Regions from separate parts of the Arthrobacter sp. NPDC093128 genome, predicted to be linked through region 1. Evidence: riboswitches for the same ligand, from Rfam matches in the RefSeq annotation. Region 1 holds a riboswitch; the other holds the start of a gene.
The links. Region 1 has a riboswitch for cyclic di-AMP ahead of AB0N24_RS05850 (M23 family metallopeptidase). Riboswitches for the same ligand answer to the same signal wherever they lie in the genome.

Region 1 (11,140 bases):
GAGCGCCAACTTCGGAAAAGTTGGCGTGCTTTAGACGGTACAGGAATTCCGCGTGAATGTCACATTCAGGTCACGGCATGTCACAGGAATGCGAGAGTGTTCCATCGGATTGGATCAGAGCCAGCCGGTGGGGTCAACGACTTCGCCGTTGACCATCACTTCAAAATGGAGGTGGCAGCCGGTGGAGGCGCCGGTGGTTCCGCTGAGGGCCACAACGTCGCCACGGCTGACCTTCTGGCCTACCTGGACGTTGGACGAGGACAAGTGGTTGTACGTGGTCTCCAGGCCGTTGCCGTGGTCAATCACCACGCGGTTTCCGCCGCCGTAGGGGTGCCATCCGGTGAACGTCACCGTTCCGCTGGCCGCGGCCATAACACTTGTGCCGCACTGGGCCGCATAGTCCTGCCCGCGGTGGAATTCGCCGGTGCCGCCGGTGATCGGGCTGACACGAAAGCCGAAGGGGGATGCGGAAACCATCTGCGCCAGCGGTGCTCCGAGGCTTCCGGTGGATGCTGCACGGGTAATGGTGCCGGCGGACTGCGCGCTCAGCAGCTGCTTGAGCTTGCCGTCGGGATCGCCCTTGGTGGCGATATAGGTCCGGTTGAAGTCGATTTTGGCGCCTGCAGCCGCGGAAACCTCAGGCTGCGCCGTTACAGATGCGGCGGCCGCGGACGTGTTTCCGGTGTCCGCTGTGCTCATCATGGGTCCGGTTGACGGGACGGTCACAGTGAGGACCAGTCCGGTGGCGGCCAGGGCAATGCCGGCCTTCTGACCCACACCGCTCGCGGAAGCGAACTCCGTGACCTGACTGAACAGGCTCCGGCGCCGGCGCGCATCACGATGTGCATCGCGTGGCCTGACCGTCATAACGGCTTCGGCCACGGGGTACTCCGAAGCGGGACCAGTCGCCCTGCGGCGGCCCCTGACGGTCTGCGTGGTCAAGAAATATCCTCTCTGGATAGCCTGCGGAGTTAGCTGTCGGATTCGGGTCAGAGAGATCAAAGACCCGGTCCGCCAATGCAAGGCATCCGGCACAGGGGTATCCCTAAGGATTCCTTCGTCGGAGATGACTTGCCGCTGACGGACTTCACCCCAAGGCCGCTTTTCAACGGCCGGTTGTGGTTCCCCCGCCTCTGCCAGGAGGTGTTTCGTACGCTGATCCGCTGGCAGAGCTCGGCTTCGGATCAGGTAACGCTTTAGTATCGGCGCTAGTCCCCAACTATAGGTGATTAATCAGCGCGGTAATAATTCCGTTATCTACGTCTCAGTGAGTTGTAGGTGGTCCTATGAGGTGTGCGGTTAGCTGACGGTAACAAACACGTGGGCCGCAACTTCCGGCGGCAGCTCGAGGGCGCCTTCGATTTCAGGCACGCGCACCGAGATGTACTCCCCTACCCGCTCCAGGGCGAGCGTCGCGCCCGGCCGGATTCCGCCTTCATCGAGCTGGACCAGCAGCTCCGGTTCAACCTGGATGGGTTCGGCCAGACGGCTGACGGTGATGCGCGAGTCGGCCCCGTACCCGGTCATCGCGTCGAGCAGGTTCACCACACCGTCGGTGAACAGAGGAGCCGGTTGGCCGCCAAGCGCCGCCAGGCCGGGAATGGGATTGCCGTAGGGGGAAACCGTGGGGTGGTTCAGGAGTTCGAAGATGCGCCGTTCAACGCGCTCGCTCATGACATGTTCCCAGCGGCAGGCTTCGTCGTGGACATACGCCCAGTCCAGGCCGATGACGTCAGCCAAGAGCCGTTCCGCCAGCCTGTGCTTGCGCATGACTTCGGTGGCCCGTTTCCGGCCGGTTTCCGTGAGCTCAAGGTGCCGGTCGCCGGAAACAACCACCAGCCCGTCGCGCTCCATCCGGCCGATGGTCTGCGAAACGGTGGGCCCTGAGTGGCGCAGCCGTTCGGCAATCCGGGCGCGGAGAGCCACGATGTTCTCTTCCTCAAGCTCCAAGATTGTCCGAAGATACATCTCCGTGGTGTCGATCAGATCCGTCATCCAGCTCAGCTCCTCGAGCACAGTCCTTGCGTCAGTCCCACCGTACCGCGCGGAGGCGTTCTCCGTCGGTCTCGTCAAGTGGATCTGCATCCACCGATCAGCCTTGGGAACAGCCCTCGGGGATCAGCCCGGCCGGCGTCGCGGCCCGCTGTACGTCAAGGTCAAGCCTAGCCTATTTTGAATTACTCCGGATAATCCGCCGCAGTACAGCCGGCGCAACTGAAGTGCGCCGACCGCCGGGATGTCTCAGTGACTGGACTATGACGGGTGCCGTTCCGTCCCCCGCAGGCACGTCAGGCAGAATATAGGGGATTCCTCCGGCAGGAACCCGTGTACTGCCGGGCCTCTCCCACGTCCACGCCGAAAAATTGGAGCCATCGTGAGCGACACCAGCATCACTATCCCCGCCAACCTCCTGCCCAAGGACGGACGGTTCGGCGCCGGGCCTTCAAAGGTCCGCCCGGAGCAGATCGAGGCACTTTCCGCCGCGTCCGCCACGTTGCTGGGCACCTCCCACCGCCAGGCCCCGGTGAAGAACCTCGTGGGATCGGTCCGCAACGGCCTCAGCGAATTTTTCCGCGCGCCGGAGGGCTACGAGGTCGTTCTTGGCGTGGGTGGCTCCACCGCGTTCTGGGACATCGCGGCGTTCGGCCTGGTGGACAGCAAGGCCCAGCACCTTTCCTTCGGCGAGTTCGGCTCCAAGTTCGCCTCCGCCACGAACAAGGCTCCGTTCCTGGACGCCTCCTCCATCCTCAAGGCCGAGCCCGGGACACGGCCCACAGCCCAGGCAGAAGCGGGCGTGGACGTGTACGCCTGGCCGCAGAACGAAACGTCCACAGGTGTGGCTGCCCCGGTCAAGCGGGTTGCCGGTGCGGACGAGGGATCGCTGGTGCTGGTGGATGCCACGTCCGCCGCGGGCGGCCTGGATGTGGATGTCTCAGAAGCCGACGTATACTACTTTGCGCCGCAGAAGAACTTCGCGTCCGACGGCGGCCTGTGGCTGGGCCTCTTCTCCCCCGCCGCGCTGGAGCGTGCCGCGAGGATCAAGGAAAGCGGCCGGTGGATCCCGGACTTCCTGGACCTGCAGACCGCCATTGACAACTCCCGCCTGAACCAGACGTACAACACCCCGGCGCTGGCTACCCTGGTGACGCTGGACGCGCAGGTGCAGTGGCTGAACGCCAGCGGCGGCCTCGATTTTGCCGCTGCCCGCACCGCCGATTCAGCCGGACGCATCTATTCCTGGGCCGAGGCCTCCGAGTACGCCACGCCGTTTGTCACCAAGGCCGAAGACCGCTCAAACGTGATCGCCACGATCGATTTCGACGAGTCGATTGATGCCGCGGCCATCGCCAAGGTCCTCCGCGCCAACGGGATTGTGGACACGGAGCCTTACCGCAAGCTGGGGCGCAACCAGCTGCGCATCGCCACCTTCGTTGCGATCGAGCCGGACGACATCTCGGCCCTCCTGTCCAGCATCGACTACGTAGTGGGCGAACTGCGGAAGTAACGCATCAGCTGACGCTGACCCCGTTAGCGTTCGACGGCGTCGTCCGGGTTTTGCTCCCGGACGGCGCCTTCTTCTTTGCCTTCTTGTCTTTCCGCTTCGCTGGTGTGGCCGGACGCGCCGGATACCAGTCGGAAATACCGCATCCCCCGGGCCCGTCGGTTGAAGCCCAGCCTCAGCTGCTTTGCCCGGATGATCCACACCATTCCGATCAGCGCGGCCAACAGCCCGGAAACCGCTGCCACGGACATGGACCAGCGCGGGCCTGCAACGTTGGCCACCCAGCCGACCAGGGGCGCCCCGATGGGGGTTCCGCCCATGAAGATGGCCATGTAGAGGGCCATCACACGGCCGCGCATGACCGGGTCCGTGGTGGTCTGCACGTAGCCGTTCGCGCTGGTCATCATCGTGATGGCAAAGAGGCCCACCGGCACCAGGGCCACGCCGAACCAGAAGTAGCTGGGTGCCAGGGCCGCCAGCCCTGACGTGACGCCGAACGCGCCGGCTGCTCCGAAAATGATCCGCAGCCGTGGCCTGCTTCGGCCGGCGGACAGCAGCGCTCCGGCCACGGAGCCGATGGCCATGATGGAGTTCATCAGCCCGAAGGCACCGGCGTCCAAACCGAACTCTGTACCCACCATGGCCGCGATGAACAGGACAAAGTTCAGGCCGAGGGTGCCCACAATGAATACGGCCACGAGGACCACCACGATGTCCGGGCGGAACCGCACGTAACGAAGTCCTTCACGGATCCTCCCCTTGCCGGGAGCCGCGCGGGGAAGGAGGCGCAGGGATGAAGCAGGAATCTTCCACAGGCTGAACAGGAGGGCCAGGAACGTGGTGGTGTTGATCAGGAAAACCCATCCCGGTCCGACGGCCACCGTCAGCACGCCGGCCACCGCGGGTCCGATCATCCTGGCGACGTTGAAGGAGGCACTGTTGAGTGCCACCGCGTTGGGCAGGTAGTCGTCCCGCACCAACTCGGAGACGAAGGTCTGCCGCACGGGTGCGTCCAGGGCGGAAACAAGGCCCAGGAGCAGGGCAAAAGCGTAGACATGCCACAGCTGCCCGGCGCCGAGGACCACCAGGAGGCCCAGCCCGGTGCTCAGCAGCGCCATGGTGGACTGGGTCAGCACCAGGAGGTGCCGCCGGTTGAAGCGGTCCGCCACCAGGCCGGCCACGGGCGCCAGGAAGAGCTGCGGCCCCAGCTGCAGGGCCATGGTGATGCCCATGGCCCCCGCGTCATGATCTGTCAGATGGTCAAAGACCAGCCAGTCCTGGGCGGTGCGCTGCATCCAGGTCCCGATATTGGATATCAGGGCACCAACGAACCAGAGCCGGTAGTTGAGGATATGCAGGGACTTGAAGGTGGACATCATCGCCGGCCTCCGTGTTGCCTGGTCCCCGTTATTTCAGCTGGCTAGTCAGCCTCGCGGAGCGATTGGCCAGCGTCTGATTCCACGTGGCCGGCGTCAGGTCGGTCGTCGGATTCCTCTTCCGCGCCGCCGTCGGAAACGGCATCCTCGTCGTCGTCGGAAACGGCATCCTCGCCCATCAGGTCCGGGGCCGTATCGTCCGCGGTTGCGTCGTCCGCAGCGTCCGCGGCGATCCCGTCGACGGCTGCGCCGGCGTCCGCAGTTTCGGCGTCCGCAATTTCATCATCCTGGGCATCTTCGGGGCGAACCCGTTCTGCCCACGGCACCCATTCCGGCGCAAGGATTGAATCCTCCGAGGGCAACAGGCCGAGTTCGTTCACCGTGATGACCTTGGAACGTGAGTTGCGTGTGAGCACCGCGTACCACTGCCACCCCTGGTACCCGGCCAGCAGGGACTCAAAGAGATGCGTGACAACACGGTCCCCCTCGGTCTTCGCACCCAGGTGCCGTCCGATCTGCGAGGCCGGGGCGATGCCCTCAACCGCAGTCCGGGCAAAGTCGGCGGCTGCAGCGAGCACGGCATCCGGCTTGCCGGTGCGCCATACGGGGACGCCGGCACGGGGCCTTGAGGCCGGTTTGGGGGCGCCCTGATCAGGTTCGGAAGTCATACGGATGCCTAAGCGTCCAGCTCGTCGGCAACCTTACGGAGGGCGGCGGCAATCGCCTTGGCCTTGTTGCCTTCCGGGTACTTTCCGGCGGACAGCGTTCCGGACAGGTTATCCAGCACGGTCACCAGGTCCTGGACCAGGGGGGCCAGGTCCTTGGCGCTGGGACGCTTTGCCTTGGCGATGGACGGTGTCTTGTCCAGCACGCGCAACCCGAGCGCTTGTGCGCCCTTGCGACCGTCAGCCACGCCAAACTCCACCCGGGTGCCGGCCTTGAGCTCCGTTACGCCCTCGGGCAGGGCGGATTTGGGCAGGAATACTTCCTGGCCGTCCTCGCCCGCGAGGAATCCGAAGCCTTTTTCCTTGTCATACCACTTGACCTTGCCGGTAGGCACGTAATCAACCTTCTTCGTTCTGGACTTCCTGTGACACGGCCGGCGGCCACCGCATCCGCATTGATATGCGGGTTCAGGGTATGGCTGCCTGGACCATGTTGGTCTGTATCTTCAAGGTTATCCTGCCGGGACCCGGTTTCCCGCTTTGCGGCACGGGCACGGCCGGGCTGTTAGCGTTACTTCCATGACACCCTCCCGCTACCGGCGGCCACTGATGATAGTTGCGGCGGTCATTGCCGTTTTTTCCCTGGCCGCCGTGGGCGCCGTCATGGCCATTGCCTTTGCCGGCAGCGCAGCCCCGGTGTGGGTCACGTCCTTTGCCCTGTACGGCCTGCCGCTGGCATTCCTCCTGATGATTATCCTGGTGATCGACGGCGTTGCCGCCCGGCGCCGGGCAGGAAAGTCCGGCGGGCGGTAACGTTGAACTGATGTCCCTTATTCGCGCGCTCAGCAAGGAATTGGAGGCACGCAGCGATGACTCGTTGCGGGCCTTGTTCTCCGCGCGGCCGGACCTCATCTCACCGAACGTTCCGGACTTCCCGGCCCTGGCGGCCCGGGCCAGCGCACGAGTCAGTGTGCAACGGGCGCTGGAGCGGCTGAACCGGCCCCAGATGCAGGTCCTGGAGACCCTTCACCTTTGCACCAACACGGACACTGCCCACAGCGCTTCGGCTGCGGGGCTGAAGAAACTGGTCCACGGCGCGTCGCTTTCCGCCATTGAACGGATCCTGCATTCCCTTGAGGAACTGGCCCTGGTGCACCGTGCCGATCCCCCGCACGGCGCCGCGCTGCCTGCCGGTCCCCGCCAACGGTTCTATCTTCCGGTGGGAAGCCTTCGGGACGTCGTGGGAATTTATCCGGCCGGGCTGGGCCGTAGCTACACGGAGCTGGTCCGGCTCCAGCCGGCCTTCGCCCAGCGCGTGGTGCAACTCGTAGCCGAGCTGCACCACAGCGGTGCCGCCATCCATCCCGCAACAACGCCCATGGAAGCCGCCCTGGCGCTGCAGCACTGGACGGCCACGCCGGAGGCGCTGAACCGGATCCTCGCCACGGCCCCGGAGCGGACCACCGGGCTTCTGGCACGCTTCGGGAACTGGGCCATGGGCGCGGTCCCCCAGGCGCAACGGCGCGCTTCGGTCCTTAACGAAGGTTCCGACGTCGGCCCGGTGGACTGGCTCCTGGCGAGGGGCCTGCTGGTCCCGCTGGACGCCGCGCACGTGGAGTTGCCGCACAGCGTGGGCATCTCGCTCCGCGGCGGAGCCGTGATCGAGGATTTCACCCTGACTCCCCCTGTCCCCAGGCTTGGACAGACCACGGCGGCACTGCGGCGCAATGCCGCCTTGGGCGCCATCGCAGAAACCCTCCGGCTGACAGGCGACCTCCTGTACTGCGTGCGCGAGCAGCCGCTCGTGACATTGCGGAGCGGCGGCGTCGGGGTGCGCGAGATGAAGCGGCTGGCCGACTCGCTCCGGATCGAACTGCACGACGCCGGCCTGCTGGTGGAGCTCTGCGCCCTCGCCGGACTCGTCCGGCTTGACGTTGACAGCTCCGCCTGGGTCCAGCCAGAGCAGCTGGAGTGGCTTACGCTGCCGCGGCAGGAGCAGTGGCTGTGGCTGGTCAATGCCTGGCTGGCCAGCGAGCGCGCCCCGTCGCTGGTGGGGCAGCCCATCACCGGCCCCGGCGCGGGCCCCGCCCCGCATCGTGCAGCGGCCGGCACCACCATCAACGCACTGTCCGCTGAAGCCCAGCGGCCCGACGCCCCAGTGGTCCGGAAACGGATTCTGGAGATCCTGAACGAACTTACGCTTGAGGCGGCCGAGGCGGATGGCAAGGCGCCGGTCCTTGACGCCGCGGCGGTGCTGCAACGCGCCGAGTGGACCCAGCCGCGCATGGCCAGGCGTTTTAGTTCGCTGATCCGCGGTGTCCTCGCCGAAGCCGAAATGCTCGGCCTCATCGGTTCGGGTGCGCTCAGCCAGCTGGGCTCGGCCATAGCCGCCGAGCGTCCGGATGAGGCTTTGGACATCCTGGGAGAGCATCTGCCGGCCGCACTCAACCACGTCCTGCTGCAGGCCGACCTTACCGCTGTGGCGCCGGGATACCTGGCACCTGAGCTGAGCGAAAAGCTCCTGATGATGGCCGACGCCGAGGGCCAGGGTCCGGCCACTATCTACCGCTTCTCGGTGGCCTCGATCCGTCGCGCCCTCGACGCCGGCCACGACGCCGCCAGTTTGTTGGGCTTCCTGCGCGAGCATTCGGCCACTGTGGTGCCGCAGCCGCTTGAGTACCTCGTGGAGGACACCGCGGCGCGTCACGGCAGGCTCCGGGTGGGTGGCGCCTCCAGTTTTATCCAGAGCGACGATGAGGACGCCCTGCTGGAGCTGGTCAAGGAATCCGGCGCGTCCGGGCTGGGGCTGGTACGCATCGCGCCCACGGTCCTCATATCCCGCGCGGGGCCCAAGGAAACCGCCCAGGTTTTGCGTGCCCTGGGATTGTCGCCGGCCGTCGAGGAACCGGAATCAGCGCTGGTCCGGCTGCGCCGCACCACTGCCGTTCCGGGCAGCGGGCGCCCGGTATACAGCGCGCCGCGGACGGCGCCTCCGGAGGCCGACGTCGACGCCCAGCTGGCGATTCTCCGCAGCCACAAGGGCCCCCACGGCGGGAACGGCAACGGGAGCCACCGCCCGCCGGCCGGATCAACGGGTGAGGAAGCAACGCAGCTCGGGCTCGAAACCCTGCAGAAGGCCATCCGGCTCCGGCAGTCCGTAGTGATGAACGTTGTGGACAGCCAGGGGAATTCCAGCCGGGAAACGGTTGTTCCGGTGTCTGTGACCGGAGGACGGGTCAGGGTGTTCGACCCCGCCCGCGAAACCGAGCGGGTGCTCTCCATTCACCGGATCATCGATATTGAGGCGGAAGAGGAATTCCAGCAGTGACCAGCATCCACCCGACCGGGAGCCTTCGGGCGTTGGCGCCGTGAACGACGGCCCCCTGATTGTCCAGAGCGACAAAACCATCCTGCTCGAAGTGGACCATGAGCAGGCAACGGAGGCCAGGCACGCCATCGCCGCCTTCGCCGAGCTTGAGCGCGCGCCGGAGCACGTGCACAGCTACCGGCTCACTCCCCTGGGCCTGTGGAACGCCCGCGCAGCAGGGCTGGATGCTGAACGGGTGCTGGACACCCTCCTGAAGTATTCACGTTTTCCCGTCCCGCATTCCCTGCTCATCGACATCGAAGAAACCATGTCCCGGTACGGCCGGCTGCGGTTGGAAAAGGATCCGCAGCACGGACTGGTGATGCGGACCAGCGATTACCCCGTGCTCGAGGAAGTCTGCCGTGCCAAGAAGATCCAGCCGTTGCTGGGCCCGCGCATCGACGGCGAAACCGTGGTGGTCCATTCCTCGCAGCGGGGGCAGCTAAAGCAGTTGCTCCTCAAGATCGGCTGGCCCGCAGAGGACCTCGCCGGCTACGTGGACGGCACGCCCCACCCCATCATGCTCAATGAAACCGGCTGGAAGCTCCGGCCGTACCAGAAGCTGGCCACGGAGAACTTCTGGGCCGGCGGCAGCGGAGTGGTGGTGCTCCCCTGTGGCGCGGGCAAAACGCTGGTGGGCGCGGCGGCCATGGCCATCAGTTCCACCACGGTGTTGATCCTCGTGACCAACACCGTGTCCGCCCGGCAATGGAAGGACGAGCTCATCAAGCGGACGTCGCTGACGGCGGACGAAATCGGCGAGTACTCCGGCTCGGTCAAGGAAGTCCGCCCGGTCACGATTGCGACGTACCAGGTCCTCACGACGAAACGCGGCGGGCTCTATCCCCACCTGGAACTGGTGGACGGCCACGACTGGGGCCTGATCATCTACGACGAGGTCCACCTGCTGCCGGCACCCATCTTCCGGATGACCGCGGACCTGCAGGCCCGGCGGCGGCTGGGCCTGACGGCCACCCTGGTGCGCGAGGACGGCCGCGAGGGCGAAGTCTTCAGCCTGATCGGCCCCAAGCGCTACGACGCCCCGTGGAAGGACATCGAGGCCCAGGGCTACATCGCGCCGGCGGACTGCGTGGAAGTCAGGGTGGACCTGCCGCACGACGAACGTGTTGCGTACGCCATGGCTGAAGACGCCGACAAGTACAGGCTGTGCGCCACCTCCGAAACCAAGTCCGATGTGGTGGAACAGCTGGTGGCGCAGCACCGGGGTGAGCAGCTGCTGGTGATCGGTCAGTACATTGACCAGCTGGACGAACTGGGCGAACGACTGCAGGCCCCGGTCATCAAAGGCGACACGTCCGTGAAGGAACGCCAGAAGCTGTTCGACGCGTTCCGGGCGGGCGAGGTGCACACCCTGGTGGTTTCCAAGGTGGCCAACTTTTCCATTGACCTTCCCGAGGCCTCGGTCGCCATCCAGGTGTCCGGCTCCTTCGGTTCCCGGCAGGAGGAAGCCCAGCGCCTGGGCCGCCTGCTGCGCCCCAAACAGGACGGCCGCGCGGCGCGGTTCTATTCACTGGTGGCACGGGACACGCTCGACCAGGACTTCGCAGCGAAGCGCCAGCGGTTCCTGGCGGAGCAGGGCTATGCCTACCGGATCATGGATGCCAAGGACGTTGGGCGGAATCCCACAGCCACCTGAGCGGACCTCCCAAGGCCGGACCCATGGGACACACAACATTCATTCAGAAAACTCCCAGATTCTGGGAGCATCATGGGAGATATGAAAAAGAACGGTCCCGAAGCCAAGCTGCTCGTCGTCGATGATGAACCAAACATCCGCGAGTTGCTCTCCACGTCGCTGAGGTTCGCCGGCTTCGAGGTCGTCTCGGCCGGCAACGGACGCGATGCCCTCGCCGCCGCCGAGCTCCACTCCCCCGACCTTGCGGTCCTTGACGTCATGCTGCCCGACATGGACGGCTTCACGGTGACCCGCCGGCTGCGGGCCGCCGGCAAGCACTTCCCCGTCCTCTTCCTCACCGCCAAGGATGACACCGAAGACAAAGTCACCGGACTCACGGTCGGCGGCGACGACTATGTCACCAAACCCTTCAGCCTGGACGAGGTGGTGGCCCGGATCCGCGCCGTACTCCGGCGCACCCAGCCAATGATTGACGACGACGCCGTGATCCGGGTGGACGACCTGGAGCTCGACGACGACGCCCACGAGGTGCGGCGTGGCGGGACAGTCATTGAGCTCTCGCCCACCGAGTTC
Region 2 (19,473 bases), on a different contig from region 1:
GGCGAGCAGAGTGCCGTTGACGGCGCCGCGAAGCTGGCCGAAGGCGCCCGGACGCTCGACGGCGGCGCGGCGCAGCTTGAGGACGGCGCGGCAACGGCTGCCGGCGGAGCAGGCACCCTTGCCTCGGAGCTGGCCAAGGGCGCCGGGAAGGTTCCCAATCCCGACGATGCCCAGAAGGACAGCCTCGCCAAGGTCATGGCCGATCCCGTGGCCGTCAGCAACGTCTCCCAGGCGAAGGCCGGGTCCTATGGGGCCGGCCTCGCGCCGTTCTTCCTGACCCTGGCACTGTGGATCGGCATCTTTATGCTCATCCAGGCCATGCGGCCGGTCACGCAGCGGGCGCTGGCGTCCAACGCGCCGTCGTGGAAGATCGCCGTGGGCGGCTGGCTTCCCTTCCTGGCTGTCTCCGTTGTCCAGGCGAGCCTGCTCACTCTCGTCGTGGACCTGGCGCTGGGCCTGGACCCCGCGCACCCGGTGCTGATGTGGCTGTTCATGCTTGCGGCCTCCATGGCATTCAGCGCCATCATCCAGGGCATCGTGGCTTTGCTTGGTTCACCCGGGAAGCTGGTGGTGCTGATCCTGCTGGTGCTTCAGCTGGTGTCCTCGGGAGGCACCTTCCCCTGGCAGACCACGCCCCAGCCGCTGCACGTGGTGCATGAGGTCCTCCCGATGGGCTACGTGGTCACCGGGATGCGGCACCTGATCTATGGCGCGGACCTGTCGATGATCCTGCCCACCGTGGCCGGCCTGCTTGGCTACACTGTGCTGGGGGCCGCGCTATCAACGCTGGCCGTCCACAAGCACAAGTTCTGGACCCTGAAGTCCCTGAAACCGGAGATCGCCGTATGAGCAGGCAGGAAGCCGGCGACAAGAAGCTCCGCCCCGCCCGCACCAATGCCACCAAGCAGAAGCTGTTCGAAGCCTCCATGGAACTCATCGGGGAACGCGGTGCGGCCGGCGTCACGGTGGACGAGATCGCTGCGGCCGCCGGCGTTTCCAAGGGAACCGTGTATTACAACTTCGGCAGCAAGTCCGACCTGATCGCCCAGCTGCTGCGCCACGGCGTGGACATCCTGCTGGCCAGGCTGCTGAGCGTGAAGGACTCCTCCGCTGACCCGCTGGCGGCCATGGACGAGATGATCGGCCAGGCGATGGACTTCATGGCCGAGTACCCGTCCTTCGCCAGGCTCTGGGTCAGCGAGAACTGGCGGACCCCCAGCGAGTGGCAGGACACCTTTGCCGAGCTCCGCGGCCGCCTGCTGGAAGTGATCGGCGCCGCGATCGAGGGCGTGGCCGGACGGTACGACGTTGACGAATCCATCTCCCGTGGCAGCCTGGAGACCGCCATCTTCGGCGCATGCTTTGTGGTGGGCCTGGACCGCCAGACGTACAACCCCGAGCGCACGCGCGAACAGAGCGTCGCGGCCATCATGGCAATCATGCGTGGCTACGTCAGGAAGTAGCGTGCGTCGGGGAAGATTAGTCACATGCGCCACATGGGTAACAGTGGAAGACTAGCCATCATTGCGGCCTTCGCCGCCGCGGGCCTTCTGGTGCTCACCGCGATCACGCTCGAAGAGGCAGTGATGTACACGTTCCTCGGAGCCGTGGCCGTGGGATACCTTGCCTGTGTCGTCCAGGTGGTGGCCCGGCGACGCAACGTGGCCCTGCTGGCGGGAGGCGTGGGAACCAGCCTGTTCATCGGTTTCGCCATTGCTTTCCTGCGCATGTGGGGGCTCGCCTTCACCGCGGAACCGGATTCGCTGGGCACGGCCGTGACCACGCAGGACTCCGATATTTACTTCTACCTCGCTGCCGTTTCCGGGGCGGGAACGCTGCTGGTTCTGTTCACCGGCGCAGTGTGGCCGGCCGCACGGCCCGGTGCCGGGACCGCCTACGGACGCGTTCCCGCGTCAAGGTCAGGAGCCACCCGCGCCCCGGCGGCCAAACGGCCCGCGTCGGCGTCGTCATCCGCCAAGGCCCCCGTGACGCGCGTGTCCCGGCCAGCACCCAAGTCCGCCGCGCCTAAGCCCGCCGTGCCCAAGCCGGCGCCCAAGCCATCGCCCAAGTCGCCCGCAAAGGCCACATCACGTCGCTGAGCATGCCATCTGCGCTGGCCCGGAGTGGCCCCCTGCCGGCCCGGCCGGAGGACGGCGATAGCCACTCCGCACAGCAGCAGCAGCCCGCCGGCCATCTCAGCAGGTGAGGGGACCTCTCCCAGGACCAGCCACGCCGTCGTCATTCCCACCACCGGGACAAGCAACGTAAAGGGGACCACTGCCGAGGACGGGTAGAGGCCCAGGAGCCAGTTCCAGATTCCGTAGCCCACCAGGGACCCGAGGACAGCCGTGTAGATGGCGCTCAGGATGGTGACCAACTGCAGCCCGGTGAGAGTGCCGCCCACGGCGGCCGGACCGTCGATCAACAGCGACAACCCGATCAGCGGCAGCGGAACCACGGCACCGGACCACACAACGAGGCCCAGGCCGGAGGACGCCTTGGCCTGCCGGGCAACGATGTTGCCCGCCGCCCAGGACAGCGCGGCCGCCAGCACGATAACCAGGGGAAGTACAGGCGCCACCATGCTGCGGCCGACTGCCACCACTGCAAGGCCCGCCACACCGAGCACGACGCCGGCGAACTGGCGTCCGCTGGGACGTTCACCAAGGATTCCGGCAGCCAGCAGCACCGTTAGCAGCACCTGTGCCTGCAGGACCAGTGAGGCCAGCCCGGCAGGCATACCCAGGGCCATGGCCAGGTAGAGGAGGCCGAATTGTCCGGCACTCATAAACAGGCCGACGCCAAGGATGGCCCGCCAGCTGACGTCGGGCCTGCGGATGAAGAAGATCCACGGAAAGACCACCAGTACAAAGCGCATAGCGACAAATAGCAGCGGCGGCACTTCCGTGCCGTTGGCGTGCAGGCCGAGGTCGATCGCAACGAAATTCGCGCCCCACAGGACGGCCACGAGGACCGCAAGGGCGGAATGGCGAAGGTTCACGCTCCGGCTGCCGGTTCAGTACTGCAGCGCCACGGTACGCCGGTCAAAGGTTCCGGGGGCGCTCTCCGGGAGACCCGTCCGCTCCGCCGTCATGCTTGTCGCCGCCCGGGACGGAATCGGTCCGCCGTGTCGTCCCGGGTTCCGCGGCGCCCGCCTCGGTGGTGGTGGATTCCGTAGTACGGGAGTCGGTGGTGCGGGGTTCGTTCGTGGTGGGGGCAGCAGTGCGGGGGTCGGTTGTGCGGGGTTCTGCGCCGGCTGGGCCACCAGTTGGCGGAATGTTGTCCCCGCGTCCGCGGGTGCCGGCTTCCGCACGCGTCTGCGGCGGGACGGGGGCCTCATCGTACTCGTCGGTGTCCTGCCGGTCGGTGTCTTGCCGGTCGGCGGTGACCACGTCCGGGTCAACTTCATCGGCTTCGCGGAGCTGCTCCTGCGAAGAGGCCCGCACGCGTTCCGCTTCATCCTGCTTTTCGCGGGCATCCCGGCGCAGGCGCTCGGCCTCCACCTCTGCCTGCTTGGCATCGGCCTCGGCACGCGCGGCTTTGGCTTCGCGCTCCCGTGCTCCGAGCTCATCGGCCTTCGCTTTTTCACGCATTTCGGCGGCCCGGTTCCTGTCCGCCTCCACCTTGCGCTTGCGGTTGAAGAACAGTAACGCTGCAATGATCGCAGCCACCACCACAACGCCGATGATGATGCCCACAAGCTGTCCTGAGTCCACGATGATCTCCTCTAACCTGGGCCGCCGATGAATATCTCCAGTAAACATCACAAACCCACTGCTGACCATGAACCGCGGCGGTAAATTGCCGGGGCTTACTTGTGCGCCCGGGGAACCTTGAAGTGCGTCAGCCGGGCGTCCTGGCCGTCCAGTTCAGCCCAGGTCTTTTCAGTTTCCAGGACGGTCAGGCCGCTCGTGGGAAACCGGTTGGCAGCGTCCATGTAGGCATCGTGGTTGGAGTCACGTGAAGCAAGATGCATGGCAAGATCCTGCACGCCGGGCATGTGGGAGATCACCATCAGTGTGGTCACGGTGTCCGGTACCTGGTTGATGACGGTAAGCATCCGAATTGCCGATGCGCCGTAGAGGCCGTCCTCAAGTTTCGGTGTCGGGGCCTTGTCCCCCAGTTCCGCGCACACCCACGTGCACGTCTGCCGGGTCCGCAGCGCACTGGAGCACAGGATGAAATCGGGAACCACTCCGTGCTTGAGCAGCCACTTGCCTGCCAGCGGCGCCTCCCGGTGTCCGCGTTCTTCCAGCGGCCGCTCATGGTCGGGCACGCCTCCGGGCCAATCGGCCTTGGAGTGCCGCATGAGGACCAGCCGCCTGATGTGATGCTCGCTCATGCACCAATCCTAGTGCGGCGGCCTTGCCCCTCAGGTCACAGCCGCCCTGCACACGGTTTAGTCCTCTAGGACGAAGGTCACTTCGAGCACGACGTGCCAGGCAACGACGGCGCCGTTCGCGATTTCGACCTTTTGTTCCTTCACCCATGCGCCCGTGACACCCCGCAGCGTCTTGTTGGCCCGGTCGACGCCTTCCTTGATGGCATCATCAAACGAGGTTTTCGAGTTCGCGCTCAGGGTTGTAATGCGTGCAACTGACATGGTTCCTCCTGATGGTCGGATGGACGATCAGAGCCTACGCCGCACCACCCCAAGCCAACAGGGCCATAGGACCACACCGACGCCTGAACCAACGCCCCCACCAGCCGCGGAGACACATGCTTCAAGAGCCCACCCAGCGCGAAGAGCCGGCCAGCTGGGTGAGGGCGCTGAAGCGTAGCGGCGCATACGGGCGAAAGGCGGCATTCCGCGTAGCGCCGCATCGCCGACTGAGGAACGAAGGAGGTGTCTAAGGCGCGGCGGAAAGCCGCCTTCCGCCGCGCCTAGGGAAAGCGAAAGCGCCCGCCCCCAAAGACAGGGGACGGACGCTTTGCGCGGGGTTAAGACTAGATGGAGTATTCCGGAGCGGCCCAGACCACGACCTCCGGGTGCTCGTAGAACCGGTAGCCCTGGCCACGGACCGTGCGCACGGTGTTGGCGAGGCGGCCCAGCTTGGAGCGGAGGCGGCGGATGTGGACGTCGATGGTGCGCTCGTTGGGAACCTCTTCGGCGTTTCGCCACAGGCCCTCGAGCAGCTCGTCGCGGCCCACGGTGCGGGTGCCGTTTTCGACGAGGTAGTTGAGGAGCTCGAATTCCTTGAAGGTCAGGTTCAGGGATTCGCCGTCGAGGTGGACTTCGCGGCGGGCCAGGTCGATGAGGACGCCGGAGGGCCGGGGATCCTGGGGCTGCGGCAGCCGGGCCGCTTCCGTGCGCTGGCGGGAGTTGACGGTGGGGTCACCGAAGGTGGACCGTACGACGTCGAGCGCCGAACCCGGGGCGCTGGCGGGGGCAACTGCCACCGCAGCGTAGCTCTCCGCACCGGAGACGAGGGACTGTGCGTAAGCCCGGATTTCCTGGGCAAGCTTGGCGATGGAGGTGCCGGCTGCTGCCGCGGTTTCCTCGTCGATGCCCATATACAGGACAAATCCGCGGGCAACGTTTTCGTTCGCGACGGGGCGGATGGCGCTGCCGTTGGCCGGTGCAATCACGGGGGTGGGTGCCGTCTGCGGGGCTGACTCGGCGGCGGGAACAGCGCGAAGCTGGCCATAAGAGTTCGGGTTGTAGCCCTGCGGCGCATAGCCGGGGGCCGGGAAGCTGTTGCCGGGGGCTGCCGGGGCGAACGCCGGTCGGGCGCCGAATCCCTGGCGGAGGCCGGAAGGCTGGCCGCCCTTGTTGGCGTTTCGGACGGAGATGTGGACGTATCCAGATGCAACTGACATGGAATGCTTACCTCAATGTGAATGGCCGTCATCGCGGCTCGAATGCTGGCTTTCCCCGCAATGAGATCTGGGGAGGGGGTCCCGACGCTGGGCTTGGGGCGAATGCCTAAAAACTTCTCGGGGTGGGAAAGTTAGGCGTGCATTCGACAACAGCGCATGTCTTCGCCAGCGGGTGGGCTGGTCCAGGATTCTGCGGCTGCAGGTGCTGTTGAGTTCTTGTTCACAATTGAAGTGTGCAACGTAACAATGACAACTTGCAAGTAACAATGGACCAAATCGTCCGCATCGTGAGACGGAATCCCGCATTGTGGCCTAAATCACGATTCTGAAATGACAATAAAATAACAGGTGTTTTTCAGAACGATCGATCAGAATTGGTTAGATTCCGAATAATATTCTCCGAAACGAACCCTTTGGTGATAAAAATTCAGCCAGTATGGAATTGCTGAAATACGAGGTCCGCTTATTGCCGATGTCCAGCCCCCGGTTTGCTTCACCTAAAAATCTGGCCCATGGAACCCGCTCGGAACCCCCGCTCGCTCAGTTGGACTGCCCTGACAGCGTGGTGGCCACGAGCTGCACGGACTCCGCCGGGAACCCGTTGGAGTCCTTCGCAGCAACGATCCTTATCATGGCGCCGGAGACGATATCGGCGACTGTCAGCTGGCTGGTTGAGGTTCCGCCGGCCTGTTGACGCCTTTGTTGCTGATTGCTCACTGCCACGTCCGAACCCAGCGAATACGTCCGGCTGAACCCGTCCGTGCTCTTGACTGTCACGGCGTCCGAACTGACCTCGGTGACTGTGCCCTGCTGTTCCACTTTGGTGACGTAAGCGCCGTCCTGCAGGATCACGTATTCGGAGTGCACTGCGGCGGAAACCCCGCTCCCCATTCCCCCCAGCCCCTCAGGGGCAAAGTTTCCGGGTCCACCCTGGGCAGGCATCCCGCCGTCGGCAAATCCGCCCGGCGCACCGCCGCGGGCGCCCGGCAAAGTTTCCTGCAGCGCATCGCCGTCGGCCGTTGCGTCGGCGGTGCCGTCCGCCGCGGCGGAGCTGGACGCCAAGGCGTACATTCCCACGCCGGCTCCGCCTACGAGGACAACCGCCGCTCCAGCGGCCACCACCCCCCGCTTCACGGTCCAGGATTTCGAACGGCCGCCCGGTCCGCTGCCCGGGAAGTGTCCGGCAGACGCCGGGGCGCCCCATCCGCCGGCCGGTCCGGACGAACCCCATCCCGCCGGCAGGGAGCCGGAAGCAGCGGACGACGGCGGTGCGCCCCACCCCGAAGCCTGCCCGGAGCCGGCAGTGCCGGTGACGGGGGCGCTGACGAGGCTGCCTGCCGGACCTGGCTGGTTTTCCCGAGTGGGGTCCGGGTTGGTTTCCGGAACCGGCGTGTTGTGGTGGTTGCTCATGGCGTACTCCTCGGGACTGCGGACGGTGTCCACCCCAGACTCTGAATCGTTCCTGTGCGGGGGCTGTGCACCGCAAGAGGTGAGCCTGTGACCTTTCTGCGGCCACCTTCAGCCCGGAAACAACCGATCCACGCCGTGCCGCCCGGGAAGGCGCGCCGGAGCGTTCAGCTGGCTAGGCTGGGATTCACAGCTGGCCCACAGGATCCCCATAGCGCCGGCTAAACCGTAGATCGGAGAGTTGTCCCATGGCCACTTCGCACTCCATGACTAACAACCTTCCCCAGCTCACCCACCCGGACGGCTCCCCCATCCGCGCCCTGGTGGTTGACGACGAACCCAGCCTCTCCGAGCTCATGAGCATGGGCCTGCGGATGGCAGGCTGGTCCGTTGCCGTCGCCGGCGACGGCCCTGAAGCCGTGAAACTCGCCAAGGAGTTCCGCCCGGACGTCCTGGTGCTGGACGTGATGCTTCCCGGGTTCGACGGCGTTGAGCTGCTCACCAGGATCCGCGCCTTCACGCCGGAGGTGCCCGCGCTCTTCCTGACGGCAAAAGACGCCGTCCAGGACCGCATCCTCGGCCTGGCGGCCGGCGGCGACGATTACGTCACCAAGCCCTTCAGCATGGAAGAAGTGCTCCTCCGCCTGCACCGGCTGGTCCAGCGCTCCGGGGTTGCCGCCATGGACACCGCCGAACTGGTGGTGGGCGACCTCGTCCTCAACATCGACACACGCGAGGTGACCCGGGCCGGGGAGGAACTGCAGCTCACGGCCACCCAGTTCGAACTCCTCCGATACCTCATGGAGAACCCCAAACGGGTGGTCAGCAAGGCACAGATCCTGGACCGGGTGTGGGACTACGATTTCGGCGGCCAGGCCAACATCGTGGAACTCTACATTTCCTACCTGCGCAAGAAGGTGGACGCAACGCACCCGCCCATGATCCACACCGTCCGCGGGGCGGGCTACGTCATCAAACCGGCGGATTAATCGGTGCCCACGCTTGCCGGCGTAGTCCGCAAAGAAGGCCGCCGCTGGCTCGATCCCTCAACCTGGCACCTGCGCACCCGGCTGGTGCTCGTGACCATGGCATTGCTGGTGGCAATCTGCGGCGCGATTGGCCTGTTCAGCTACGCGTCCATGGATTCATTCCTGACCAAGCAGCTCGACGATCGCCTGGGCCAGGCCTCTCGGATCTCCAACAACGCCGGCCGGCCTCCGAACGGCAATCCGTCCGGCAGGCCGAATCCGCTGGACGGCCCGGGCCAAGGCATCGGCACGCTGTTTGCCCGCATCAACGGCGAAAACGTCAGCTCCGGTTTCCTCGCCAAGGACGCCACCAGGTCATCGCTGTCCGCCGAGGATGACCAGGTCCTGCTGGCCCTCCGGCACGACGGAACGCCGGTTGACCGGACCCTGTCCACCGGCTCCTACCGCCTGGTGGCCGTGGAGGCGCCCTACGGGGACGTGATCGTCACCGGACTACCCCTCGATGAAAAACAGAACACGCTCAACTCCCTGGTGTGGACCATGGTGATCGTTTCAATGGGGGGCCTGGTCCTGATCGGCCTGGCCGGAACGGTCCTCATCCGCCGCACAATGAAACCCCTCGAGCAGCTGTCCGAAGTGGCAACGCAGGTTTCGCGGCTGCCCCTCGACGCCGGCGAGGTTGCCCTCGCGGTGCGCGTGCCGCCGTCGAACGCGCACCCGGGAACTGAAGTGGGCAGCGTGGGCCACGCGCTAAACCTCATGCTGGACAACGTCTCCAAGGCGCTCGAGGCCCGGCAGCAGAGCGAGACGAAGGTGCGCCAGTTCGTGGCCGACGCCTCCCACGAGCTCCGCACGCCACTTACGGCAATCCGCGGCTACACGGAACTCATGCGGATGACCGAAGACTTCACTCCGGACGGCAAGAAATCCCTGGCCAGGGTGCAAAGCCAGTCCGAACGGATGACCACCCTGGTGGAGGACCTCCTGCTGCTGGCCCGGCTGGACGAAGGGCAGCCGCTCAAAATCAGCGACGTGGACCTGACGCAGCTAGTGGTGGAAACCGTTAGCGACGAGAAGGTCATGGCACCGGACCGCGTCTGGCAGCTTGAGTTGCCCGACGAGCCGGTGGTGGTCCGCGGGGACGCCACGCAGCTGCACCAGGTGCTGGCCAATTTGCTCTCCAACGCGCGCAAGCATACGGACCCCGGGACCACCGTTGTCACCGGCGTGATGCGCTCCGCTGACGGCAGCGCCGTGGTGACCGTGACGGACAACGGCGCCGGGATCCCGCCCGAATTTGTGGACCGGGTCTTTGCCCGCTTTGCCAGGGCGGACGCCGCCCGCACCAGCCCGGCGGGTTCAGCTGCCGCGGGAGCGGCCGCCGCTGGAGCGGCCGCCTCTGAGGGGACCAGCGGGCTGGGCCTTTCAATTGTGCAGTCGATCATGGAAGCACACGGCGGAACCGTCGAAGTCACCTCCCGTCCGGGACGCACGGAGTTCGCGCTGCGCCTCCCCTGCGAACCACCGGCAGCCTAGTTCTCAACGCACGGAAATCACGGCCGGCCGATGCCCATTTGGGCCGGCTGGCCTTTTCCGTGATCGAACGAATCCCCGGCCTCCCCGGCGCAAGTCAACGCGCCGTCACAGTGATCCTCGTTACCGAAATGTGACTTAAGGTTCTATCTCCTGTACGGTTTTTAGAGTGCGGCCACCGTTCCGGCCGCATATCCGGATGGACGCCAAACTCTGCCGCTACCCGGATTTCCTCATGATCAGGCAGAGGCGGGGGACCCAGGTCTCCGGGCATTCTGCATCGCCGCCCTCGGGGTGAAGCCGACACGTGAAGTTCCGTGCGGCCGGATGACCTCATCCGAACCCGACAGCTAACTCCGCCGGCATCGAGAGGCAACCATGACTAAATCCACGCCAGAAGTACGTCCAGAGCGCCCTTCAAGTAAGACCGCGGTGCCCGCAGAACGCTCACGCCACCGCGCTGAATCAGCCAAGACGGCGTCCCCGCTGTCCCGGTTTACCGCCGGCCTGCACAGCTCCGGCCGCCGCGCCGCAGTGGTGGCCACCGCCTGCGCCGTGCTGATCGGCGTCGGCGCCGCCGGCCAGGCTTCCGAGCCCGCCGCGCCGGCAAGCTCGGCGACGGCCGCGGAAATCGCCGCAGCGAGCGCCGACACGAAGTCGAAGCTCGCGTTCGAAAAGATCCTGGTTTCGGCCATGCCGGCTCCGGCTTCCGTCAGCATGTCTGCGCAGTCCACCGAGGAGCAGCCATCCGAAGAGCAGCCCGCGGAGGAGAAGGCCGCGGAAGCACCCGCCCCCGCCCCTGCACCGGCGGCAGCTCCGGAACCGGCTCCGGCTCCCGCGCCCCCTGTCGCCGTGGACGACCCCGCAGCTGCCCAGGAATATGCCGCCTCGCAGCTCGGCAACTACGGCTGGGCGGCTGACCAGATGCAGTGCCTGACCACGCTGTGGACCAAGGAATCGGAGTGGAAGACCACGGCGACGAATGCCAGCAGTGGCGCGTACGGCATTGTCCAGTCGCTGCCGGCCGAAAAGATGGCCAGCGCGGGCGGGGACTACCTCACCAATTTCCGCACTCAGATCAACTGGGGCCTGAACTACGTCAAGGAGCGCTACGGTTCCCCCTGCGACGCCCTGAACTTCCACCTCGCCAACAACTGGTACTAAGCCGGCCCCGACCCGCCGGACTGTTCCGCATCAGCCGAAGGCGCATCAGCCGAAGGCCCCGAATCCACGTGATTCGGGGCCTTCGGCCGTATTGCGGGTGAATCGCTTCCCGGCTTCCACAGCAGGTGCACAGCTATGGCCTAAATCCTTCATATGCGCCAGCGTCATAGTTTGAACCATGACGCTCACAGACCAGGCCCCGGGGATCCTGCCGCACACGCAACTGCGGGCTGCCGTCGACGTCCCGACGGGTGCCGCTCCGGCGCTTTCCGGTTCGGGTAACATCCGCCGCGTCCCTATCGACACGCGGGCCGCCGTCGACGAACGGACCGGAACCGCCGCGCCTGTCCTGGATGTGACCATCCCGGTCTACAACGAGGAACAGGATCTGGAGCAGTCCCTCCGGCGGCTGCACGCTTACCTGCACGGCACTTTCCCGCACACCTTCCGGATCACCGTGGCGGACAACGCCAGCACCGACGGCACGCTCCGGATCGCCGAGCGTGTGGCCCGGGAACTCCGCGAGGTCACCGTGGTCCGGCTCCCGGACAAGGGAAGGGGGAACGCGCTTCGCACGGTGTGGCTCGTGTCGCCGTCGCCCGTGCTGGCCTACATGGACGTGAACCTTTCCACCGACCTTGCTGCGCTTGCCCCCTTGATAGCACCGCTCATCTCCGGGCATTCCGACCTGGCGATCGGAACCCGGCTATCGCGCAGTTCGCGTGTGGTCCGGGGACACCGGCGGGCGTTCATCTCCCGTGGCTACACCCTTTTGCTGCATACCCTGCTAGGTGCGCACTTCAGTGATGCTCAGTGCGGCTTCAAGGCCATCCGCGCGGATATCGCCCGGCAGCTCCTCCCCCACACCGCGGACAACGCCTGGTTCTTCGACACCGAGCTGCTGGTCCTGGCCGAAAAATGCGGACTCAGGGTGCACGAGGTGCCGGTGGACTGGATAAACGAGTCCGACGCCGGCGTGGATCTTCTCCGGACCGCCCTCGCCGACCTGCGCGGCATGGGCCGCCTTAGCCGCGACCTGGCGACCGGCCGCATACCGGTTCCCGAACTTCGCTCAGCACTGGACAGGGGCTCCGCGCAGGTAGGGTCCGGCTGAACGGCGTTGGCAGGCCGCGGCTACGCGTCCCCAAGCCACGTCATGGCCTCGTCCAGGCAAGTGAAATACCGCGTGGGAGCAGCCGGAAAGTTGATGCTGAGAAAGAAATTGGCCATTGCCCGGTCAACCGGGGACGAGCCGAGGAGGGCAACCCTCGCCACTGTGCTGGGACGGGCGAAAACACGCCGTGCACCGCGGCTCATGGACGCCGCGGCCGACATGTCCACCAGCATCGGATATGCGCGCCCGCCGCTCAACTCATTGACGGCCGCCATGACGGCTGTCGCGGCATCCTCGGATATGGCCAAACCTGGAATCCATCGCACATGAAGAACACCATTGTGCAATACAACGGTGCCTCTGGCGCCGTCAATCGAAACCTCGGTCATCCTATCCCCCAGATAGATAGCGTCAGCCGTCTTCACTGACCCTAACTGACAGGAGGCCGATTCGGACGTCAGAACCGGAAGGAAATCGTCCTTCCACCGGCGTCGTCCACTTCCGTGGTCACGGACACCTCGGTGTAGTCGTCGATGTGCAGAACGCCGTCCGGCAGCTCACCGGTGTTGGGCCCGATGGCCACGGTCCTGATCCCGGCGGCGAGTCCGGCCGCGATGCCTGCAGGCGCGTCCTCAAAGACGACTGCGTCGGCCGGGTCCACTCCGAGCAGTTCGGCAGCCCGGAGGTAGCCCTCGGGATGGGGCTTGCCTCGCGTGACAAGGTCGGCCGTGACGACGGTGGCAGGCATGGCGAGACCCGCGGCGCCCATCCGGATGTCGGCCAGGATCCGGTCGGCTGAGGTCACCAGTGCAACGGCATCCGCCGGCAGGCTGCGCAACAGATCAGCGGCCCCGGGCAAGGCGACAATGCCTTCGGTCCGGACCCGTTCCATGGCGCCGAGTTCCGCAGTGAGTGCGACGACGTCGGCTCCGGCCGGGGCAAACCGGCGCACCGTGTCCCCCGCTTGGACGCCGTGCGACGTCCGGAGGATCTCGGCGAGGTCCAGGCCGTAGCGGGCCGCAAGTTCGCCCCACACCTGCTCCACAATTGCCGTGGAATCAACCAGGGTGCCGTCCATGTCGAACAGCACTGCCCGGGCGGTCAAGGTTGTCGCGGACCGTATGGCGGAGCCAGGGGTTGCGGCGTCGGCAGGAAAGCTCATGCTTCCATCCTGCCCCACGCCGGGGCGGCGCGGGCTTTTTGTGACTTAGCCGTTCGGGCGTTGAGGGAGGTACTGGACCGCCCATTTGTTGCCGTCAGGATCGGCAAAATGAACGAAATGGCCCCAGTCCTGGACGTCGATGTCGCTGACCTCAACCCCGTTGTCCTTGAGGTGCTTGTGCGCGGCCTGGATGTCGCTGACCACGACCTGCAGGCTCGGGGCGGTGCCGGGAGGAGCATCACTGAGGCCCTCGCCAATGGCGATCGAACAGGCCGATCCGGGCGGGGTCAGCTGGACGAAGCGGATGCCGTCCATGGGCCGCTCGTCGAAGTCGGCGTTGAAGCCCACCTTGTTGACGTAAAAATCCTTGGCACGGTCCACGTCGGACACAGGGACAAACACCAGTTCAAGTTTCCAGTCCATGGGGCACAGGCTAGCCGGGGCCGCCGGAAACCGGAAGGGGGCAATCGCTTCGCACCGGCTTAACCGGCGCTCCCGTTAGCCAGCGATGCTGTTAGCCAGGGATGCTGTTAGCCGGCGATGCCGTAGAGGCGGTCGCCGGCGTCGCCGAGTCCGGGCACGATGTAGGACTTCTCGTTGAGCTTCTCGTCAATGGATGCCAGGACGATGGTCACGTTGGCGTCCGAGAGTTCTTCCTCCAGCTTGGCCAGGCCTTCGGGTGCGGCCAGCAGGCAGATGCACGTGACGTCCGAGGCGCCGCGCTTGAAGAGGAACTTGATGGCTTCGCGCAGCGTGCCGCCGGTTGCCAGCATGGGATCCAGGACGAAGATCTGCCGGTCCGTCAGGTCCTCGGGGAGGCGCTCCGCGTAGGTGATGATGTCCAGCGTTTCCTCGTCACGGGCCATTCCCAGGAACCCGACCTCGGCTGTGGGGACGAGTTTGGTCATGCCTTCGAGCATGCCCAGGCCAGCGCGGAGGATGGGAACCACCAGCGGGGTGGGCTTGGTGAACGCGGTGCCGATGGTGGTGCTGACCGGGGTCTGGATGGTGACCGGCTCGGTGCGGACGTCGCGCGTGGCCTCATAGGCGAGGAGCGTGACGAGTTCCTCGGTGAGCTGGCGAAAGACCGGGGAGGGGGTGTTTTTGTCCCGCAGAACGGTGAGCTTGTGGGCGACCAGCGGGTGGTCCACGACGAGTGTGCGCATGGGTCAAAACTATCACCCGGCGGTGGTGTCCCCGCCCCGCGATCCGTCGGCTTCCTGACGTGGGCCCGCGCCGCCGCCACCGGGTTTCCCGCCGTGGGTGCCATGGTGCCCGCCCGGTTCTTCCCGGAGTAACGGGTGGTCGAACGTCGGAGCCGGTCCTGCGTGCTCGCGGTGCCGTATGACATGGAAGAGCCGGTGGGCCAGGATCACGATTCCCACCCAGGCGAGGCCAAGGAGCCACCCGGCGATGACGTCCGTCAGCCAATGGTGGCCCAGGAATACCCTGCTCAGGCCCATGGCGATGATGAAAATCGCACCGGCGGTGATCATGGACACCCGGGCAACTGTCCGATGGATCTGCAGGCAGGCCAGATATACCACCAGCCCTATCACTACGGTGGTGTTGAGCGTGTGCCCGCTGGGGAACGACGGCGAATCTTCGTACGGCGGAACAGCGTCCGCGTGGTCCGGGCGGGTGCGGCCAAACAGCTTCTTGCCAAAGGTGGTCGCGGTGACCGAAGCGGCCGCAGCGCCGCCCACCAGGATGAGGGGCCGCCAGGTACGCCCTGCCCACGTAAGCCAGGCCGTCAGGATGCTGCCGACGATCGGCATGCCGACCCCGCCGCCAATGTTGGTGAAGGCAGTGACGGCGGAATTGAGCCAGGGGTTCCGGAGGTCCTCGGACAGTGCCAGCGCAGGCTTGTCCAGGTTGGCGAGGCCGGCCTCGTCCACCACGTTGTCGTAGACTTCGGCGCCGAGGAACGCCAGCGTCACGACGATCGCACCGCCAACCAGCATGGTGATCCAGAGAGCAGCGTAGGGAACAACCCACCGTCCCCATCGGTCGGTAATGCGCTCAGTCAAGGTCTTCACGTCGTCTCCCGGGCTCATCCGTCGTCTGCGCCTGCCGTACCTTCGAAACTATCATTGAGCCATGACTTCCCCCGAGCCCCGCCATGCAGAATGGATGGGCCTTGCCCTCGCCGAGGCACGGGCTGCGCTGGCCACCGAGGACGTGCCGATCGGCGCCGTCGTCATCGGACCTGACGGTGAAGTCCTGGGTACAGGGAGGAACGAACGGGAAGCCCACGGTGATCCCACCGCGCACGCCGAGATGGTGGCGATCCGCGAGGCGGCTGGGCGGCTGAAGGCCCTTCCGCAGGGAGACGGCTGGCGGCTGGCGGACTGCACCCTCGTGGTGACCTTGGAACCCTGTGCCATGTGCGCGGGCGCCATTGTCCTGGCGAGGATCCCGCGTGTGGTGTTCGGGGCCTGGGACGAGAAGGCAGGGGCCGCCGGTTCGGTGTTTGACATCCTCCGCGAGCGCCGGCTCAACCACTGGGTGGAGGTCTACGCCGGCGTTCGGGAGCAGGAGTGTGCCACGCTGCTCCGGGATTTCTTCGCCGGCCACCGGCAGGTCAGCTAACCGGCATTCGCCGCGTCCAGGGCGTCAATGCGCTCCTGCCTGGATGCGGGCGAGTCAAGGCTGAAGGAACGGAAATCGCCCAGGTCCTCCCGGATCCACGCTTCCACCTCGGCGATCCGCTGCCCGACGCGCGGCGAAGACCTGCCGAAGAGCCAGTGGGCAATCCGCTGTCCGACGGGATCGTACTGCCAGAGTCCGATGATCCGGCCGCGGTCCAGGATCGGGTGGTCCGGCAGGTCGGCCTGTTGCGCCAGAATCGCGCCGAGCAGTGTCGTATCCCCGTCGCCGGCCGCGAACAGGTCCGCGGCGTTCCGCCGCTGGATGACGAGCGAGTCCGTCCCGGCGAGGAGCTGGATCTGTTCCTCCGCCGGCACGTCAAAAGCGGCGAGGCGTTCGACATCGTCGGGCAGCATCCACAGCGCTACGCCTTTGGCGGCAGGGTGGACGGTGGGCACCTCAACGGCACCGACGGCGGCCAGGGCAGCCTTGCTCTGGGCGACCGTGAACCCGGAAAACCACTGGGATTGCTTGAGCGTGGCCCCGCCGGTCCAACCCAGGTACTTGCGGACCAGCTCAGTTCGCGCGGCATCCATGTCCAACGGGCTCGGCGGCAGGTCCCACAGCGTGTAGGCGTAGCGCTGCTGGTCGAGACGGCCGTTGGCAGGGACGCGGCGGATCCGGCCGTCGCGCTGCAGCAGGCCAAGAGCGGCGGGGAGGGTGGTGGAGACGCCCTGCCTCTTGCCTTCCTCGCCCAGGCTTCGGACGGAATCGCCCAGTTCGTCCTTTAGCTGTTTCGGATCCAGCGGGCGGCCAGCCCCGGCCAGGGCGTGCACCACCTGGTCCTCGAGCAGCGTGAGTTCGCCGCGGTCCACTCCCAGCCTGCCAAGCACCTTGAAGACTTCGGCGGAATCCTTGCCTAGCTTCAAAGCCCACGCGAAATCCTCCGCGCCCAGGATGTAAGTGCAGCCGCGGGCGCTGGGGAGTTCGTAGATCCGCAGGGCCAGGACGTCAGCATCAACCTGTTCGCGGCGGATTCCGGCACGGGCGAACAACGTGAGGTAGGGGTTGGCGCCTCCCAGGGAACGTGCCCAGCCGGCCCTGGCCAGGACCTCGGCCGCGGTATGACCGGCGAGGCTGCCGTCGAGGCCCTGTTTGTGCCACGCCCACGCGCGCAGGCGTTCTGCCGTGACCGTGTGCGCGGGCGGCACGTTGACGGCCGCGGGATTAGCCTCCGGAGTCTCGACAGTGAGGGGCTCGGTTGTCATAGGGGTCATTGTCCATCAGCCGGCACGGCAACGGAATGACCCGGCGCAGTCCGGCTGCGCGGCGCGTGCTGTCCCGATCTGTCCGCCGCAATGCTGTCCAGCACCGTCCTGGCCGTGGCGTCCCAGCCCGGCAGCCGGTTACGCGCATCCAGTGCCGCGTCGCGCCACCGCGAGCGAAGTTCGGGATCCGTCAGCCAGCCGCGCAGGACTGCCGCCAGCGGGGAGGGGTCCGCGCCGAGGACGACGGCGGCGCCCGGCAGCGCGGGTCCCCCGCCGCCGTCGGGAGCTGCTGCCCCGCCCGGCTGCCCCGCCGGACCCGGTGAACCCGCCGGACTCGGTGAACCCGCCGCGAGTGCCTCGACGGCGCCGGTGCCGGCCCGCACCACCACCGGGATTCCGTGGGCGAGGGACTCGGCGACCACCATCCCGTACGCTTCAGCCCGCGAAATGAGCAGGCTGAGATCGGCACGGTGCCATGCCTCGTCCAGGACCTGCCCACTGAGCTCGCCGCGGACTGCCACCCGGCTGGTAAGCCCAAGCCGGGTTATCGCGCTGCGGACCGTCCGGGCGTAGGCGGGGTCGGCGGAATCGGAGCCCACCAGCGCCGCGGACCAAGGCAGGTCCGTGAGTCCTGCGAGTGCCTTCAGCAGCAGGAGCTGGTCCTTGTTTGGCAGCAGCGCGGCCACTGCCACGAGGTGTGGCGGGATCGAGCCGGCTGCAAAATGAGCGGCATCAGTGCCGGGCAGCGCCACGTGGATCGGGACGGGGCAGTGCTTGCCCCGGATTGCCGCAGCCGTGGTCGAACTCGTGCAGATTACGCCCGCGGCGGCCGCCAGCGCACGTTCCTCCAGGTCCGGGTGCGCTGCCAGCGGCATGTGCAGCAGGATCCACGCGGGCCGTCCCGCAGCGGCTGCCGCCTCCATTTCCAGCGGCGCGCCCAGCGCAACCAGTCCGTCCACGATGGTCACCGGCGTCGCGGCCCGTTCAGCGCCGGCGCTGTCCGGGCCGTCATCGCTGCCGCCGTCGAGCAGCAACCCGGCCAGCCGCCGTCGTTCTTCCACACTTCCCACCGGCCAGTGACCGTCAGCGGGGCAGACGTCCACGTCCGCCCCGTGGGCGGTGAGCCCCCGGACCAGTGCGGCGTTGTAGGCGTTGCCCCCTGAGTTGTGCAGCACGTTGCCCGGCACGATCAGCCGGATCACCGGTCTCTCCGCGCGGGGCCCGGGCATGTGCTTACGCGGCGTTGAAGTCGAGCGCGAACGAGGCCCATGCGTCGGGGTTCTCCCGGAGAGTGACGTCCAGTCCTGCCAGTTCCCGCCCGTCCTCACCGTCGCGGACCTTGGCGGCCACGGCCTCGGCGATGTACTGCGCGAGGGCCTCGGTGGTGCTGAGCTTCCCGGCAAAGTCCGGGTGCTCGTCGAGGTTCTTGTAGTTCAGGCCGGCCAGCACTTCCTCGATGAGCCCGCCGGCCGCACCGATGTCAAGGACGATGGCGTCGTCGTTTAGAGCCCGACGGCGGAAGGTCACCTCCGCCACGAACGTGGCCCCGTGCAGGCCCTGGGCGGGACCGAAGGCTTTGCGCGGCAGGCTGTGGGCAATCATGAAGTGGCGGCGGACGGTCAGGCTGAACAAGGGCTACCTCTTGTCTTCGGCGGGGTATTCAATAACGTGGCAGAGCGCATCCAGGCGGCCGTCGGCCAGGTCATGGACGACGGCGGGAAGTTCCGCAAACGGGGAGGATCCCGTGAGGAAGGTGTCGTAGACGGGATCGCTGAGCAGGGACACGGCGAGCGCCAGGCGGTCGGCGTTGGTCCGGCGGTGGCGGCGCGAGCGGGCCACGACCCCCACCTGGCTGGCACGGATGGAGAGCCGGCGGGCGTGGAAGTCCTCCCCCAGCGGGATGGTGACCTTCCGGTCGGCGTACCAGGACATCTCGATGACGTCCCCTTCGTCGCCCACCAGCTGCAGGCTCCGTTCGAGGCCCTCCTGGGAGGCCGAACAGTGGATCACGATGTCACAGTCCGCAAGGGCGTCGCCGGGGTGCGCGAATTCGACACCGAGTGCTTCGGCGAAGGCGCGTTTCGCCGGATCGACGTCGATCAGCTGGAGCCGCTGCAGCGGAAAGGTGCGCAGCAGGGTGGCCACCATGCCGCCGACCAGGCCGGCGCCGACAACTGCCACGCGATCGCCCAGCCGGGGCCCGGCTTCCCACAATGCGTTGACGGCGGTTTCCACGGTTCCCGTGAGCACTGCCCTCCGGGCCGGGACGTTCTCCGGGACCACTGTCAGGGACTCCACCGGGACAACGTAGCGGTCCTGGTGCGGGTGCAGGCAGAACACGGTGCGCCCCACCCATTCCTCCGGGCCCGCCTCCACGGTTCCCACGGAGAGGTAGCCGTACTTCACCGGCGACGGGAAGGACCCCTC

Region 2: another riboswitch for cyclic di-AMP. It lies ahead of AB0N24_RS19370 (hypothetical protein); the one in region 1 lies ahead of AB0N24_RS05850 (M23 family metallopeptidase).

What each region holds. Positions count from the first base shown of each region.
Region 1 covers NZ_JBFBEY010000004.1:14,487-25,626, reverse strand. Annotated here, with positions in the region: gene AB0N24_RS05850 (M23 family metallopeptidase) at 115-942, opposite strand; cyclic di-AMP (ydaO/yuaA leader) riboswitch at 946-1,189, opposite strand; gene AB0N24_RS05845 (metal-dependent transcriptional regulator) at 1,300-1,995, opposite strand; gene serC (phosphoserine transaminase) at 2,375-3,505, shown strand; gene AB0N24_RS05835 (MFS transporter) at 3,529-4,878, opposite strand; gene AB0N24_RS05830 (DUF3027 domain-containing protein) at 4,923-5,546, opposite strand; gene AB0N24_RS05825 (cold shock domain-containing protein) at 5,555-5,938, opposite strand; gene AB0N24_RS05820 (hypothetical protein) at 6,123-6,356, shown strand; gene AB0N24_RS05815 (helicase-associated domain-containing protein) at 6,367-8,871, shown strand; gene AB0N24_RS05810 (DNA repair helicase XPB) at 8,912-10,567, shown strand; gene AB0N24_RS05805 (response regulator transcription factor) at 10,649-11,140, shown strand, end outside.
Region 2 covers NZ_JBFBEY010000017.1:41,586-61,058, reverse strand. Annotated here, with positions in the region: gene AB0N24_RS19420 (YhgE/Pip domain-containing protein) at 1-849, shown strand, start outside; gene AB0N24_RS19415 (TetR/AcrR family transcriptional regulator) at 846-1,463, shown strand; gene AB0N24_RS19410 (EamA family transporter) at 1,895-3,001, opposite strand; gene AB0N24_RS19405 (hypothetical protein) at 3,045-3,716, opposite strand; gene AB0N24_RS19400 (histidine phosphatase family protein) at 3,812-4,342, opposite strand; gene AB0N24_RS19395 (dodecin family protein) at 4,400-4,603, opposite strand; gene AB0N24_RS19390 (winged helix-turn-helix domain-containing protein) at 4,948-5,820, opposite strand; gene AB0N24_RS19385 (hypothetical protein) at 6,361-7,230, opposite strand; gene AB0N24_RS19380 (response regulator transcription factor) at 7,476-8,216, shown strand; gene AB0N24_RS19375 (HAMP domain-containing sensor histidine kinase) at 8,220-9,752, shown strand; cyclic di-AMP (ydaO/yuaA leader) riboswitch at 9,944-10,128, shown strand; gene AB0N24_RS19370 (hypothetical protein) at 10,128-10,913, shown strand; gene AB0N24_RS19365 (dolichyl-phosphate beta-glucosyltransferase) at 11,092-12,027, shown strand; gene AB0N24_RS19360 (STAS/SEC14 domain-containing protein) at 12,048-12,335, opposite strand; gene AB0N24_RS19355 (HAD-IA family hydrolase) at 12,485-13,189, opposite strand; gene AB0N24_RS19350 (glyoxalase superfamily protein) at 13,235-13,612, opposite strand; gene upp (uracil phosphoribosyltransferase) at 13,720-14,355, opposite strand; gene AB0N24_RS19340 (phosphatase PAP2 family protein) at 14,368-15,153, opposite strand; gene tadA (tRNA adenosine(34) deaminase TadA) at 15,290-15,781, shown strand; gene AB0N24_RS19330 (crosslink repair DNA glycosylase YcaQ family protein) at 15,778-17,046, opposite strand; gene AB0N24_RS19325 (glycosyltransferase) at 17,052-18,248, opposite strand; gene AB0N24_RS19320 (6-carboxytetrahydropterin synthase) at 18,280-18,678, opposite strand; gene AB0N24_RS19315 (zinc-binding alcohol dehydrogenase) at 18,682-19,473, opposite strand, start outside.